3 regions of the Komagataeibacter sp. SM21 genome follow, and region 2 is predicted to be linked to each of the others. Evidence: predicted binding sites of a transcription regulator. Region 2 holds the regulator's gene; each other region holds the start of a gene.

The links. Region 2 encodes LexA, which represses DNA repair genes until DNA is damaged. Its sites were predicted from a motif close to TGTTCTANNTANGTTC; they were not measured.
Region 1: a site for LexA is predicted at 3,876-3,891, ahead of ACBR42_RS16510 (ImuA family protein). Genes of this name have one in related genera too.
Region 3: a site for LexA is predicted at 2,221-2,236, ahead of recA (recombinase RecA). Genes of this name have one in related genera too.

What each region holds. Positions count from the first base shown of each region.
Region 1 is NZ_JBGLOV010000041.1:2,031-7,082, reverse strand. Features, by position in the region: gene ACBR42_RS16520 (error-prone DNA polymerase) at 1-1,632, opposite strand, end outside; gene ACBR42_RS16515 (DNA polymerase Y family protein) at 1,629-3,152, opposite strand; gene ACBR42_RS16510 (ImuA family protein) at 3,067-3,831, opposite strand; gene ACBR42_RS16505 (ATP-dependent helicase) at 3,989-5,052, shown strand, end outside.
Region 2 is NZ_JBGLOV010000012.1:8,888-13,939, forward strand. Features, by position in the region: gene glp (gephyrin-like molybdotransferase Glp) at 1-893, shown strand, start outside; gene lexA (transcriptional repressor LexA) at 1,012-1,689, shown strand; gene bioD (dethiobiotin synthase) at 1,683-3,089, opposite strand; gene ACBR42_RS11980 (alpha/beta fold hydrolase) at 3,086-3,748, opposite strand; gene ACBR42_RS11985 (aminotransferase class I/II-fold pyridoxal phosphate-dependent enzyme) at 3,745-4,935, opposite strand; gene ACBR42_RS11990 (adenosylmethionine--8-amino-7-oxononanoate transaminase) at 4,997-5,052, shown strand, end outside.
Region 3 is NZ_JBGLOV010000001.1:126,415-131,466, forward strand. Features, by position in the region: gene ACBR42_RS00545 (DsbA family protein) at 1-497, opposite strand, end outside; gene ACBR42_RS00550 (gamma-glutamyltransferase) at 737-2,158, shown strand; gene recA (recombinase RecA) at 2,341-3,387, shown strand; gene ACBR42_RS00560 (hypothetical protein) at 3,489-3,860, shown strand; gene ACBR42_RS00565 (glycerate kinase) at 3,857-5,052, opposite strand, start outside.

The DNA of each region.
Region 1 (5,052 bases), on a different contig from region 2:
GAGCAGGTCCAGACCTTTCTTCATGCAGGTCAGCATGCCGAGAGCCAGAATATCGACCTTCATGAATTTCAGGACGTCGATATCGTCCTTGTCCCATTCGATGATCTGACGGGCCTCCATGGAGGCCGGTTCGATGGGCACCAGTTCATCCAGCCGGTCATGCGTCAGCACAAAACCACCGGGATGCTGCGACAGATGGCGGGGCGTCCCGATCAGGCAGCGGGCCAGATCCAGCGTCAGGCGGATACGCCGATCCGACAGGTCGATACCCGTTTCATTCAGTGCGTCATCATCCAGTTTCCGCCCCCAGCCCCAGATCTGGCCTGAGAGCGTGCGGATCAGATCTTCCGGCAAGTCCATGACCTTGCCGACATCCCGCAAGGCCCCCTTGGCGCGATAGCGGATCACCACGGCCGTCAGGGCCGCGCGGTCACGCCCATAATGCTCATAGACCCACTGGATGACCTGCTCACGTCGTGCATGCTCGAAATCCACATCAATGTCCGGTGGCTCGCCCCGCTCCTCGGAAACGAAGCGTTCGAACAGGAGGGAGTTACGGGCCGGATCAATGGCAGTGATGCCGAGCACATAGCAGACAGCAGAATTGGCCGCTGAGCCACGTCCCTGGCAGAGAATGTCCTGAGAACGGGCATAGCGGACGATACTGTTCACCGTCAGGAAATACGGTGCGTAGTTCATCCGCCCGATCAGGCCGAGTTCATGGCGGAGCGTTTCCGCCACGTCATCCGGTACGCCATCCGGATAGACGGAACGGGTACTCTCCCATGTCAGAGCCTCCAGCGCCTGCTGCGGCGTCTGACCGGGCACGGAGACTTCATCGGGATACTGGTAGGCCAGATCATCCAGAGAGAAGCGGCAGCGCTCCACAATGTCCATGGTGCGGGCGACCGCTTCAGGGTAACGGCTGAACAGCCGGGCCATCTCCTGCGGTGGCTTGAGATAACGGTCGGCATGACGTTCGCGGACGAACCCGGCCTCGTCGATGGTCGTGTTGTGCCGGATGCAGGTGACGACATCCTGCAGGATACGCCGGTCATGGGTGTGGAACAGCACGTCATTGGTCACAACGGTTGGTACCCGTGCCTGATGCGCAAGGTTCGACAGTTCGTAGAGACGCATCTGGTCATTGGGGCGGCGCAGCAGTGTCAGCGCCATGTAGGCCCGGTCGGCAAAGACGTCCTTCAGCTTGCGCAGATGCAGACCGCAGGCATCGTCCGCCATGTCGGGGATCATGACAACGATCTGGCCTTCACTCCAGGCGACGAGATCCTCCCAGAGAAGACGGCATTTCCCTTTGCCAGCACGCGCTTTGCCTATGGTGAGTAGACGGCAGAGACGGCCATAGGCGGCCCGGTCCATCGGGTAGACCAGCACGGGCGGAAAATCCGCCAGATCGAGCCGGCATCCCACAACAAGGCGGAGCCCGACCTGCTTTGCCGCAACATGGGCCTGCACCATCCCGGCCAGAGAGTTGCGGTCACAGATGCCCAGCGCCTCGATGCCCAGCGCCTTTGCCTGCGCAAACAGTTCGATCGGAGAAGACGCCCCACGCAGGAACGAGAAATACGTCGTCACCTGCAGTTCGGCGTAGCGCGGTGCCAAGGAGTTCATCCAAAGATCCCGTGGAGAAACCAGCCCTGTGAGCCGGTTTCGCCATGCTCGCCATCGCCGGCCCGGTAGAGCCAGAACCGTTCTCCACTGGTATCCTCCACCCGGAAGTAATCGCGGGCGATGGTCAGTTCGGCGTCATTCTTCCACCATTCGCCGAAGACACGTTCCGGCCCGTCGGCGCATTTCACCTTCCGTCGCACACCCCGCCAGATGAAGAACAGGGGCGGCTGGTCCGGCAGTTCCGCCATGGCCTGCACCGGCTCAGGTCGTGCCAGCAGGCGGGTGGGACGTGGCCAGTGCTCCGGCCAGTCCTTTGTCTCCTCGGGGGCCAGGGCAGGCACGCGGCAGAAGGAGCGTTCGGGCAGATCGCTTTCCACCGGGGCAAAGCGATACAGCGCCTGCGTGCCGACACGGTTGGCCAGCGTGTCGATCAGGTCGGACACATCGGTTTCTTCCTCGGCGATCAGAGAAGACACGGTCTGTCGCCGATCCATGGGCTCCGCCAGGGACGCGATCAGCACCATGCGCTCGATGCCGAACCCCGGATCGATGGTCTCGATTTTCTCGCACAGTAGTCGCGTCAGGCGTGTGACGTCACGTACCGGCATGGCGGTCGCCACCCGGATCGCCTCGGTGCGGCTGTCCACCCGATGCAGCAGCAGGTCAAGACGACGCACGCCCTGTCCGCGTTCGTCCAGTCCCTGGCAGAGCAGCGGCACCAGTTTGCCGATATAACGGGCAATGGTCTCGGCGGCCCCGATCGGCTCGGCAAAATTGCGGCTGACCTCCACGGGATCGACAGGCCGCACCGGGACGATGGCCTCACAGATGCGTCCAAACGCCTGATCCAGCCTGCGGGCGATGTCGGGGCCAAACCGCAAGGCCAGCGGTGCGCGGGGCATGGCAGCCAGTGGCCCGATACGGGATACGCCCAGCGTGGCCAGACCCTCAATGATAGGGGAGGGCAGGCGGAGTGCTTCAAGGGGAAGATCGGCCAATACAGAAGCGGTGTTACCCGGTGGCACGACGGCAATCGGTGCCCGGCCATAGCGGGCCAGTGCGTGGGCAGCGCCCCAGGTGTCCGCCACCACGGCCTTTGCCCGAAACCCGGCTCCCGCCATGCGGTGAACCATATCCTTGAGCATGGGGAGTTCACCGCCATGCAGGTGATCCGCCCCGGTTGTGTCCAGAACCAGCCCGTCTGGCGCATCGACCGCTACAATGGGCGCGATCCGGTGCTGGAACCACAGGGCGAGTTTTTCCAGCCCCCGCCGGTCGCCTTCGGGATCGGCATCCATCAGCACCAGATCAGGATACAGTGCCTGAGCCTTGGCGACCGGCGTGCCGGGGCGCAGCCCCAGCTTGCGGGCGGCGAGATCGACCGACAAGACAACCCGCCGCCGTCCTTCACGCCCGGCCAGCGCCAGCGGCGTCTCAGGCGTGGGCGCGTCTGGCCCAAGTCGTTTCCTGATCCGGTCTGTCGGCCAGAGTGGCAGGTAAAGAGAGACGACCCTTGCCATCACAGGCCTCCACTTCAAAATCGGCACATTCGCCCGCCCGGGCGCGGATCAGTTCCAGCAGCCAGCGGGGGCGTCCCACACCGGGCACCGGCAAAGACACAGACGGCAGGACGGACACTCGCCAGCGGGTGACGGACGCTGTGGGCTGGCCAAAATCTGCCGCATCCGTCTGTCGTCGCCAGCGGCGTATCGCGATGCCAAGGGAGCCAGACGTCTCGGCCGCCAGTTGCAGACGGCGGGATGCGGTCATGGACAGGCGGGCTACTTCCGCGACCACGGCCCCAAGGCCGCCATGCCGCAGTCCTTCCTCAAAACAGGCCAGCACATCGACGTCCGAACTGGCCTCGACAAAAATGGTCCGCCGTGCCGACAGCCCGACCTGTTTCAGGGAAGGAGCAAACACATCCTGACGGGTGACAATCCACAGCACCTTGCCACGCGTGCGGGCGGCAATCCCGGCGCAGAACTGACCGGCGGCTGCACTGTGCAGGGCGTCATTGCCACCACCGGCCACCTCATGCAGGGCGCCCAGCGCCAGACCGCCACCGGGCAGGCGACTGTCGATCTCGCGCACGCCAAAAGGCAGCATCCTGCGGCGTCGGTCGCTGTGTCCTTCGAGACGGCTGATCGCGGCCCGCAGCGTCTCAAGACCGGGTTTTTTATGGGTTTCAGCAGTCATGTCACGACTCGATGTCCCTTGTGCAGGCGGAATTCATGATTATATGTTCGTGATTTGTTCTGATGGGGCGATGGAAGTCAATGCAAATTCGCACCACCTCAGGCATGATGCAGGACGCATAACCACCCGGAATTATTGGTGAAGGTACCTTAAGGAATTGAATTCAGAGACTTCTCCCGCTCTGGACCACGACGATTATCTGTCCCGTCTGAATGACGCGCAGCGGCAGGCCGTCACGCACGGGACCGGAGTCTCGGCAGGCGGGGCGGATTCATCCCCGCTGCTGGTCATCGCCGGTGCCGGATCTGGCAAGACCAACACGCTGGCCCATCGGGTCGCGCATCTGATCGCCTCAGGGGCTGATCCGCGCCGCATCCTGCTGCTGACCTTCTCGCGCCGGGCCAGTGTGGAGATGACGCGCCGGGTGGAACGCATCTGCAAAACGGTGCTCGGCGACAAGGCCAGACCTCTGGCGGACGCGCTGGGCTGGGCCGGGACGTTTCATTCCATCGGTGCGCGGCTGCTGCGGGAGTATGCCCAGCAGATCGGTATGGACCCGGCCTTCTCGATCCATGACCGGGAAGATTCCGCCGATTTGATGAATCTGATCCGGCATGATCTCGGGTTTTCGAAAACCGAAAAGCGGTTTCCCGGCAAGGGTACGTGTCTGGCCATCTATTCCCGTGTGGTGAATTCTGGCGCGCCGCTCGCCGATGTGCTGCTGAAGCATTATCCGTGGTGCGCGGGCTGGGAAGCCCAGCTCAAACAGCTCTTCGCCGGTTATGTCACGGCGAAGCAGGAACAGGGCGTGCTGGATTACGACGACCTGCTGCTGTGCTGGGCGCAGATGGTCAGCGACCCGGTTCTGGCCACTGACATCGGCGGCAAATGGGATCATGTGCTGGTTGACGAGTATCAGGACACGAACCGACTGCAGGCGGACATTTTGATGGGCATGAAGCCCGACGGCCGAGGCCTGACGGTGGTGGGTGATGACGCGCAGAGCATCTATGCCTTCCGGGCCGCGACCGTGCGCAACATTCTTGATTTTCCGGCATCCTTCGATCCCCCGGCTCATGTGGTGACGCTGGACCGGAATTATCGGTCGACGAAACCCATTCTGGATGCCGCCAATGCCGTGATTGGTGAGGCGGCCGAGCGGTTCACCAAGGATCTGTGGACCGAACGGGTGTCGGAGGAAAAGCCGCGACTGGTCACCAT
Region 2 (5,052 bases):
TGCTGATACAGGAAAATGCACAGGTGGATGGGCGTGCCGTCACGACCGGGCATGTTATCGCGCCGGGGACGTTCGTGCGGCGCAGGGGGCAGGATTTCGCGCAGGGACAGGTTGTCATTCCCGTCGGGCGCAGGCTGTCCGCACGTGATATCGGCCTTGCCGCGGCGGCAAACCATCCCTGGGTGGAGGTCACACGCCGCCCTCGCGTGGCCATTGCCGCCACGGGGGATGAACTGCTGCTGCCCGGCAGCACGCTGGCGGCAGGCCAGATTGCCAATTCCAGCACCCCCATGCTGGCCGCCCTGCTGCGTCAGGCCGGTGCCGAGCCGGTCATGCTGCCCGTGCTGCGGGATAATATGAGCGACCTTGCGACCCTTGAGCGGATGGTGGATGGCGTGGATATGCTCATAACCACCGGGGGCGCCAGCGTCGGCAGTCACGATCTGGTGCGTCGGGGGCTGGAACAGGTCGGGCTGAAAACCGATTTCTGGAAAATTGCCATGCGGCCGGGTCGCCCGCTCATGTCCGGCCATCTGGGGCGCCTCCCTTTCATCGGCCTGCCGGGCAATCCGGTGGCCGCGTTCGTCTGTACCGTCGTGTTCGTCCTGCCTGCCCTGCGGCGCATGGCCGGGCTGGACAGTGCGGTTGAGCCGCCACAGCGCGCGGTTCTGGGCGTTGATCTGCCAGAAAATGACTGGCGCATGGATTTCCTGCGCAGCAGCCTGACACATGATGGGCAGGGCCAGCAGATCGCCACCCCTTTCCCCATTCAGGATTCAGCCATGCTGCACATACTGGCCGACAGTCAGGCGCTGGTGCTGCGCGCGCCGCACGCGCCGCCTGCCCGGGCGGGTGATATGTGCGATATCATCCGCATTGATCAGGGGCTGTAACAGGCGGGATCGCAGTTGACGGAGCGGATGGAACCAATATAGAACATGGAAACAGGTTTTTGGTTTGTTCCAGCTTCTTCCCGCCCTGAAACGCGCCCACGGCAAAAGGACATGTGGCATGCTCACGAAAAAACAACATGAGCTTTTGCTGTTTATTGACGGCCATTTGCGCAGGACGGGATTCTCGCCCTCCTTCGATGAAATGAAGGATGCGCTTGGCCTGCGTTCCAAATCGGGTATCCACCGCCTGATTTCAGCACTGGAGGAACGGGGATTCCTCCACCGCAGGCATCATCGTGCCCGGGCGCTGGAAATCCTGCGCCTGCCGGATATCGAGCCGCCGCCGGTCCGTAAGCCGGTCGACCCGCCCGCACCCGGCCCGGCGGTGCCATCTGCCGCAGTCATCGCAGGCATGGTTGAACTGCCCTTTGTCGGACGGATCGCGGCAGGCAACCCGATCGAAGCCATCAACGCCAGTACAACCCATATCGCTGTGCCTGCCAGCCTTATGAGCAAGGCCAGCGACCATTACGCGCTGGAGGTTACCGGGGATTCGATGGAGGACGCGGGAATACTCGATGGCGATACGGTCATCATCCGCGCACAGGCACAGGCCAGTGACGGCCAGATTGCCGTGGCCCTGATCGATGGGGAGGAAGTGACCCTCAAACGGGTGCGGCATCAGGGTGATGAAATCGCGTTGATCCCGGCCAACACCCGCTATGAGACACGGACCCTTCCTGCCAGTCGTGTCAGCATACAGGGTACCCTTGCGGGTCTTATGCGACGTTACTGAACACTGCCCGTCAAGTCAGCCCACGATGGTATATGGGTGGCCAGTTGTCTTACGGCATCCGGCCCCATAGGATCGGTTGGGGGCAGTTCTGCAAGAATACGCACCCGCCCATGGCGTTCGATGGCATTACGGCCAATCGGTTCGGGTGGCCCGTTCAGGATTACGCCCAGTACGCGCAATCCGCGTGCCCGTAGTGCTGCGAGACTGAGCAGCGTGTGATTGATCGTGCCAAGCTGGCTGCGGGCCACCACCACCACAGGCAGCGCAAGACGGACCATAAGGTCGATCATCAGGTAATTTTCGGCAATGGGTACGAACACGCCCCCTGCCCCTTCAACCACCAGCGGCCCACGGGCAGCGTCATGGGGGGGCAACCCTATGTCGGCCGGATTGATGCGGGTATGGGCCTGCCGTGCTGCATCTTCCGGGGAAAGGGAAGCACCGAACGTGGCCGCAGGCGGGTACAGCCGCGCCGCGTCGATACCGGACAGGGCACGTATGGTCGTACTGTCTGATGGGGCATCATCCGTGCCGCTTTGCAGGGGCTTCCAGTAGGCGGCACCCCATGCCCGAACCAGTGTGGCGGCGGTAACGGTCTTGCCCACATCCGTATCCGTACCGGTTACGAATACACCTGGCCACAGGACGCGTCGGAACTGTCCGTAAGCGACATGATACGAAACGGCGAAGGGATCATTGCTATGCGCGGCTGCCAGAACGCGGCGTAGCTGACTACCCGTTGCCGGTGGATGATCGGTATAGCTGGCCCCGATGGCCGCCAGTTCGCGCACGAATTCCAGTGGTGATGCGGGGCTATCCACTATTTCCGATTCCTGCCAAAGCCCTGCGCCGGAAAGCGGCCACTCCTCATGCAGGGTAGCAAGGGGGGGATAGGAAGGAACCGGGCAGGTCACGCCAGCCCGTGCATAGGCGTCCCGCCATTGCCGGAAGCTGCCTGCGCACAAGGTGGCAAAAGCCATCTGGCCACCGGGTGCAAGCAGCGATGCAAGCAGATCCAGCGTCCGGGCCCGGTTTTCAAACCACTGCATGGCCAGACTTGAGCAGATCAGGTCGAACGGGCCGGTCAGGTCGGGCTGTTCCGCATCCATGCGGTGCAGTGTCAGCCGTTCCCTGTCCGGAATTCGTGCCGCCAGACGCGCCAGCATGCCCGGTGCGATGTCCGTGGCGGTGATATGGGCATCGGGGAACAGGCGCAGCAGTTCCCGCGTCAGGAATCCGGTGCCGCAACCGATTTCCAGAATACGTAGCGGCGCAGCGTGAGCGCAGGACCGGGCAATGCGTCGGGCCAGTTCTCCTGCTGCAATACGCTGGACACGCGCAGCCTGATCGTAGTCCCGTGCCGCGTCAAAACGGGCGGCGATGCTGTCCTTGCGGGTCATGGTGCGGTTATCCGTTTGGTCAGGGCCGTAATTTCGCGCGCGCAGTCGGCCGCGTGGGTCAGGGGTAGCAGATGTCCGCCTTCCAGCCATTGGGTAGGATGTGCAGCCTGACCGGAAAAGCAGGCCCACGTCAGTGATGGTGGGGCGATGGCATCCTGCGTTCCGGCCATGATGTGGATGGGACATGCCAGATTTGTCAGGTCATCCCGGCAATCCATGTCCATAAGCATTTTCAGGCCCGTTTCCAGTCGGCCCTGTTCGATATGCGCTGGCAGGGGCGTTTCAATGCCCGCACGCTGGCGAAAGCTGTGCAGCAGTCCCTGCGGACCACGCCGCAGGCCAAGGCGCATGCGTTCGATCACCCGCCGGGGAATGCCATCGGGGAAGTCGGGTACGGCCCCGAACCGGCTGAAACCGTTTACCAGCACCAGTCCCTGGCATAGTGGTCCATGGTGGCGTAGCAGCCACAGGGCGCCCAGCGAATGCCCTACCCCGATATAGGGGTGTTCCGGCAGGGTCATGGCCGGTTGTGCGGCGAAAAAACCGAAATCAAGGCAATGCGTGGAAGATGGTCCAAGCGCAGCCCGTGTCGCATTCCAGAATGTGTGGTCAAAGGCCCATCCATGCACGAAGGCGATGGGCAGCGTGGGTGATGTCATGCGCTTTCCCGTGCGGCGCCCGTAATGGCGGTAGCAAGCTGGTCGATCATGGCGTCGGTATGCGCGGCGCTGAGCGCGAGCCGGATACGGCTGCTATTGGGGGGCACCGTGGGCGGTCGGATGGCGGTGGCAAGGATGCCATGTTTTTCAAGGACCGATGCAAAAGCCAGCGCCCGCGCGGCGTCCCCGATCAGGATGGGAATGATCTGGGTGGTCGAAGGGCCGCTCGACAGGCCGCAATCCCGGATCACATCGCGCAGATGCGCCGCATTACGGGCCAGTCGGGCGCGTTCCGCATCCATGGTGGGTATCAGTTCAAGTGCCGCATCCATGGCTCCCAGCACGGCGGGCGGCGGCGCGGTAGTGAACACGAAACCCGAGCAGGCGTTGACCAGCCAGTCGCACATCGCACGTGACCCGGTGACAAAGGCCCCGAAGCCCCCCAGTGCCTTGCTGAATGTTCCCATAACGAGGTCGATGTCATGTCCGGCGCACAGGCCCCGCCCCTGCGGACCCAGCACGCCGGTAGCATGCGCTTCGTCCACATAGGTGAAGGCATCATGATGGCGTGCTATGGCGCTTAGCCGGGAAATATCGGTACGGTCGCCATCCATGGAAAAAACGCTTTCTGTCACGATCGCGCGCATGCCGGGCTGACCTGCATGGCGGAACAGCAGGGCCTCCAGATGGTCAAGGTCGTTATGGCGGAAGCGGATCTGACGCACACCCGCGGCCATGCAGCCATGATGCAGGCTGGCGTGGTTAAGCCGGTCGGTAAAGACCACTGGCGGCCCGTCCTGTTCCCCCGCAAGCCGCAGCAGTGCCGTCAGTACGGACGCATTGGCCTGCCATCCGCTGGCCAGAAGCAGGGCGGACTGCGCGCCCTTGAATGCAGCCAGCCGCGATTCGACCGCCATATGCTGCTGGCTTGTGCCTGTAACAAGGCGGGAAGCCCCTGCCCCCGTGCCTGCTTCGTGCAACCATCGGGCTGCGCGTGCGGCCAGTGCCGGGTGATGGGTCAGGCCCAGATAATCGTTGGAGGAGAAGTTGATCAGTTCCCTTCCATCCCGGATGACCGTGACCGCGCCGGTCTGTTGTACCGGGCGCAGCACGCGGAGGGTGTGCCGATCCGTCATATGCTGTAGTGCGGTCTGGAAAATCGTATCGAAACGGGCCATGAAGCGCATTCTCCTGCCGGAGCACGCCGCCCCGGTCAATCCCGCCAACCCAATATCACGGAGACGGCGCATGTGTGGACCCGAATGGCTGGAACAGGGCATGAAGCATGTCTGGCTGCCCTATAC
Region 3 (5,052 bases), on a different contig from region 2:
GCTGCCACCAGCGCCTGTGACGTAATCAGGCTGCCCTGTCCCAGCACGGGAATGACCTTTTCGATAATGCGCAGGTCGTGGTCCTCATGTGTGAGGCGATCGAGATCGGGCAGGACCTTGCGGCAGTAAGGGCAGCGCGGATCGTAGAATTCGACAACGGTGGTACGGGCCGTGGCCGTGCCCAGTATGGCGTCGCTGGCATTGGGGGTAAGCAGGTCGCTGCGATGGCTTTCCAGCGCGCTGCGGGCAGCATTCTGCTGTGCGGCGTTGGCGCTGCTGCGCAGGGCGGCGATGGCGTCCGACAGGATGGTGGGGTCGTTCTTCAGCGCATCGCGCATGATTCCGACAATTTCCTGCCGCTGGGCCGGGGTGAAGCTGGTGGTGTCAGCCGCCACGGCGCGCGGCGCATCGGCAGGCATGGCCATGGCCATTGCCCCGGCGGCCAGCACGGCGTGCAGCAGGCGTGGACGGGGCAGGCGTGGGGAAATGGAAGTCACGGGTTTGCTCCGTTGTCATGTCGGGATAGGGTGTCTGTAGAGGATCGGGCACAGGAAAGGAATGGCCATGCGGACGCAAGGGGGGCATCGCTGTTGCCGATGGCCCGTAAGGCCGCTAAGTCGTGAATACCTGCCACGATCACGCGGTCGCGTGCGCGTGGTTCACCGATAAAGCCGACCTGCCCCATGGAGAAGCGTGCGTGCCTGAGCATTCGATAACACCTTTTGCCCGTCGATCCATGCGTGCGGCATTGTCGGCTGTTCTGGCCATTTCCGTCACGGGCTGTTCCCTTCAGCGCTACTCGCCGGTCAAGCTGGTCTCCCATATGTTTGGCCCGTCGCCGGGGGCGCTGATCGGAACGGTTTCCGCTGATGAGCCGGAAGCAACGCTGGTCGGGCGTGACATCCTCCAGCGCGGTGGCAATGCGGCGGATGCGGCAACGGCCATGGGCATGGCGCTGGCTGTCACCCTGCCTTCGCGTGCGTCGCTGGGGTCGGGCGGGGCGTGTCTGGCCTACCGGCCGGGCGATCAGAACGGCGGCCGCGCCTTCATGTTCATGCCTGTCGCGGGCACGGTGGCTGCGCCCAACATGCCGCTTGCGGATCGTCCCGCCGCCGTGCCGATGCTGGCGCGCGGGCTTTACCTCATGCACCTGCAATATGGTTCGGCTGCGTTTTCCGAACTGCTGCCCAACGCGATTACGCTGGCATCGAACGGGATCAATGTCAGCCGCCAGCTTGCCAGTGACCTTGCCGCGGTGCAGGTGCCGCTGCTGGCTGATCCGGGTGTGCGGGCGGTGTTCAGCCGTTCGGATGGCAAGGCGCTGGCGGAAGGTGATGCGCTGGTGCAGACGCACCTGTCCGGTGCGCTGGACCAGATTCGCGCCATGGGCGTGGGCGATCTGTATAATGGCGCGCTGGGCCAGTCCTTTGTCGCGGGCAGTCAGGCCGCGGGTGGCGGGTTGCAGATATCCGACCTGCGGCAGTCGGTTCCTTCCGAACGGCTGCCACTGGTTGTCAGCCGTGGCGAAACCCAGATCGCCTTCCTGCCCCCGCCTGCTGATGGCGGGCTGGGCAGTGCGGTGGCCTACAGTGCTACTTCCACGTCCGATGCGATGCAGCGCGCACAGGCCAGCGTGGCCGCATGGCGCGCGCAGAACGGCAACCATGCGGGCGGCACCGGCGATGACCTGACCGCCCGCGCGCAGGCTTTCGTCAATGGCGGTGGCGGTTCGGGCGGTGGGCTGCCAGCCCTTCCGGCATCCACCTCGTTCACGGTGGTCGATCATGCAGGCATGGCGGTTGCGTGCAGCCTGAGCATGAACAACCTGTTTGGTACCGGGCGCATGGCGGGCAATACCGGCATCGTGCTGGGTGCGTCCCCCGCGCGCCTGCCGCAGCCGCTGATAACGGCTGCGATCGCCAGTCAGGGCCGTGCTTTCCGTGCCGTTGCCGCCGGGTCGGGCCAGAATGACGCCGCCGCCGCCGTGGGGATCGAGATGCACCAGATCATGGCGGGTCAGACGCCGGAGGTGCGTCCGGCCACAACGCAGGGCCGCGTCAATGCCATTTCGTGTCCGCAGGGCCTGCCGGGGGATGCGGCGACCTGCACCGCCGCGACCGACCCGCGCGGGGCTGGTCTGGCCATGGGGCCGCGCTAGGTCCTTACAGGTGACGCGCGCCCCGGGTTTTATCGGGGGATGTCATGACGGGGCATTGTAAATGGTCCTGTTTTGTTCCATATTGACCTGCATGATGTATCGCCTGTCCCGTACAGGCGTTGCAGGGCAGGGTGCCCGTTCTCGGTTTCATCACCTTCATTAAGCACCAGGGTAGGCAGGCTATGGCACAGGCTCCGGGTATAGATAAAAGCAAGGCCCTGGAAGGGGCGTTGAGCCAGATCGAGCGCGCGTTCGGCAAGGGATCGATCATGCGCATGGGCGAACGGCCCAGCGAACAGGTGGATGTGATTTCCACCGGCTCGCTCGGGCTGGATATCGCGCTGGGCATTGGCGGCCTGCCGCGTGGCCGCATTGTCGAGATTTATGGCCCGGAAAGTTCGGGCAAGACCACGCTTGCGCTGCATGCCATTGCAGAGGCCCAGCGCAAGGGCGGCACCTGCGCCTTCATCGACGCCGAGCACGCGCTCGATCCCGGCTATGCGCGCAAGCTGGGCGTGGACGTGGACAACCTGCTGATCAGCCAGCCCGATGCGGGTGAGCAGGCGCTGGAAATCGCGGATACGCTGGTCCGTTCCGGCGCGGTTGACGTGCTGGTGGTGGACAGTGTGGCAGCCCTTGTGCCGCGTGCGGAACTTGAGGGCGACATGGGCGACAGCCATGTCGGCCTGCATGCCCGGCTTATGAGCCAGGCGCTGCGCAAGCTGACGGGGTCCGTCTCCCGCTCCAACACCATGATGATCTTCCTGAACCAGATCCGGTTGAAGATCGGTGTGATGTTCGGCAGTCCAGAGACGACGACGGGCGGCAACGCGCTGAAATTCTACGCTTCCGTGCGTATGGATATCCGCCGCATCGGCTCGATCAAGGACAAGGACGAGGTCACGGGCAACCAGACGCGCGTCAAGGTGGTCAAGAACAAGATGGCCCCGCCCTTCCGTCAGGTCGAATTCGACATCATGTATGGCGAAGGGATCAGCAAGGTTGGTGAACTGATCGACCTTGGGGTCAAGGCCGGCATCGTGGAAAAATCCGGTGCGTGGTTCTCCTGCGATAGCCAGCGCATCGGTCAGGGGCGCGAGAACGCGAAGCAGTTCCTGCGTGACCACCCCGAAATGGCGGCGGATATTGAACGCCGGGTGCGTGAACAGGCCGGTGTCGTGGCGGAAGCCATGCTGGTCGACCCCGGTGAGGAAGCTGCCGGGGACTGATCGCCCTTGGCCTGTGCCGTCATGGCGGGCTATCGTTCCACCCCCCGGTCTGCGTATCGGCCCGGGGGAGGGGAAATGAAGCGGGGATAAGGGCTGCCGGGATGAAACCGCGTCTTGCGATGATCGGATTGCTGGCCTGTCTTGCGTCCTGTAGCGCGGGACATGATGACAATAACGATCCGGCCGATGTGGATGAATCACCGCCACCCCTTGGTGGGGGGCATCATGTCGCCAGTGCGCGCGATGCGCTGCGTCCCCTGTCCAAACGTCTGGCCCGCGTGCCCGATGATGATGACAGCCAGACCGAAGCCTATCATACCCCGCCTGATTCGGCTGCGATGCAGATGATCTCCTCCGGCTATGACGCCAATCAGGCGGGCGATGACGATGCGGCCGACAGTGATGACGGCAAGCATTTTGTCGTGCCGGACACGCAGGTCAGCTACGGGCGGCAGGGAAAATCCTCCAACTAGGTCACCAGTACTATCCGGATATCATTGACGTTGGTCAGCGTCGGGCCGGTCATGACCAGATCCCCGGTCTGCTGGAAAAGGCTGTAGCTGTCATGCGCGCGCAGGTAGGCGCGCGGGTCGCAGCCTAGCTTGCGGGCACGGGGCAGGGTATCGGGTGCGATGGTTGCGCCTGCCGCGTCCTCGGTGCCATCAATACCGTCACTATCGGCTGCAATGGCCCATATTCCTGCCTGTCCCTGCAGGGCAGTGGCCATGGCCAGCAGGAATTCCGTATTGCGGCCGCCCCGTCCCGGCGCAGGCCCCGCCGGGTTGATCGTAACCGTGGTCTCCCCGCCCGACAGGATTACGGCGGGGCCCGCCACCGGCAGGCCATGCAACCGGGCGCAGAGCGCAATCCCGGCCATGAATGTTCCCGCATCGCGGCTTTCGCCTTCCAGCGCATCTCCCAGTATCAGCGGTGCAAGACCGCATTCCCGCGCGGTTTCCGCTGCGGCTTCAAGCGCCATGAGCGGCGTTGAAATCAATGTATAACTGCATCCCGACGCAGGTGCGCGTGCAGGGGTTGCCTGTGCCAGCACCGTCCGCACCGCCTCAGGGATGGGAATACCGTAATGGGCGAGGATGGACAGCGCGTCATCCGGTGTGGTGGGGTCCGCGACCGTTGGGCCGCTTGCGATGGTCAGCGGATCATCCCCCGGCACGTCGCTTATGGCCAGTGTCACCACCCGCGCGGGGGCGGCGGCTGCGGCAAGGCCCCCACCCTTGATGACGGACAGGTGGCGGCGGACCACGTTCATGTCGTTTATGCTCGCCCCGGAATGCAGCAGGGCGCGGTTGATCGCGCGAATGTCATCCAGCGTAACCCCGGCCCGTGGCAGTTCCATCAGGGCCGATCCCCCGCCGGAAATCAGCGCGATGACCAGATCATCCGGCCCCAGCCCGCTTACGGCGTCCAGCATGGCGCGGGCTGCCGCCTCGCTGCGGCTGTCGGGCACCGGGTGGGCGGCTTCCAGCACGCGGATGCGGCGCGTGGACGTGGTATGCCCGTCGCGCGTGACCACGCAGCCGGTCAGGTCCACATCCGGCCATGCCTGCTCCAGTGCCGCCGCCATGGATGCCGCCGCCTTGCCCGCGCCAACTACCACGCATTTCCCTTCTGGCCGGGGTGGCAGGTAACGGGCCAGCACCACAT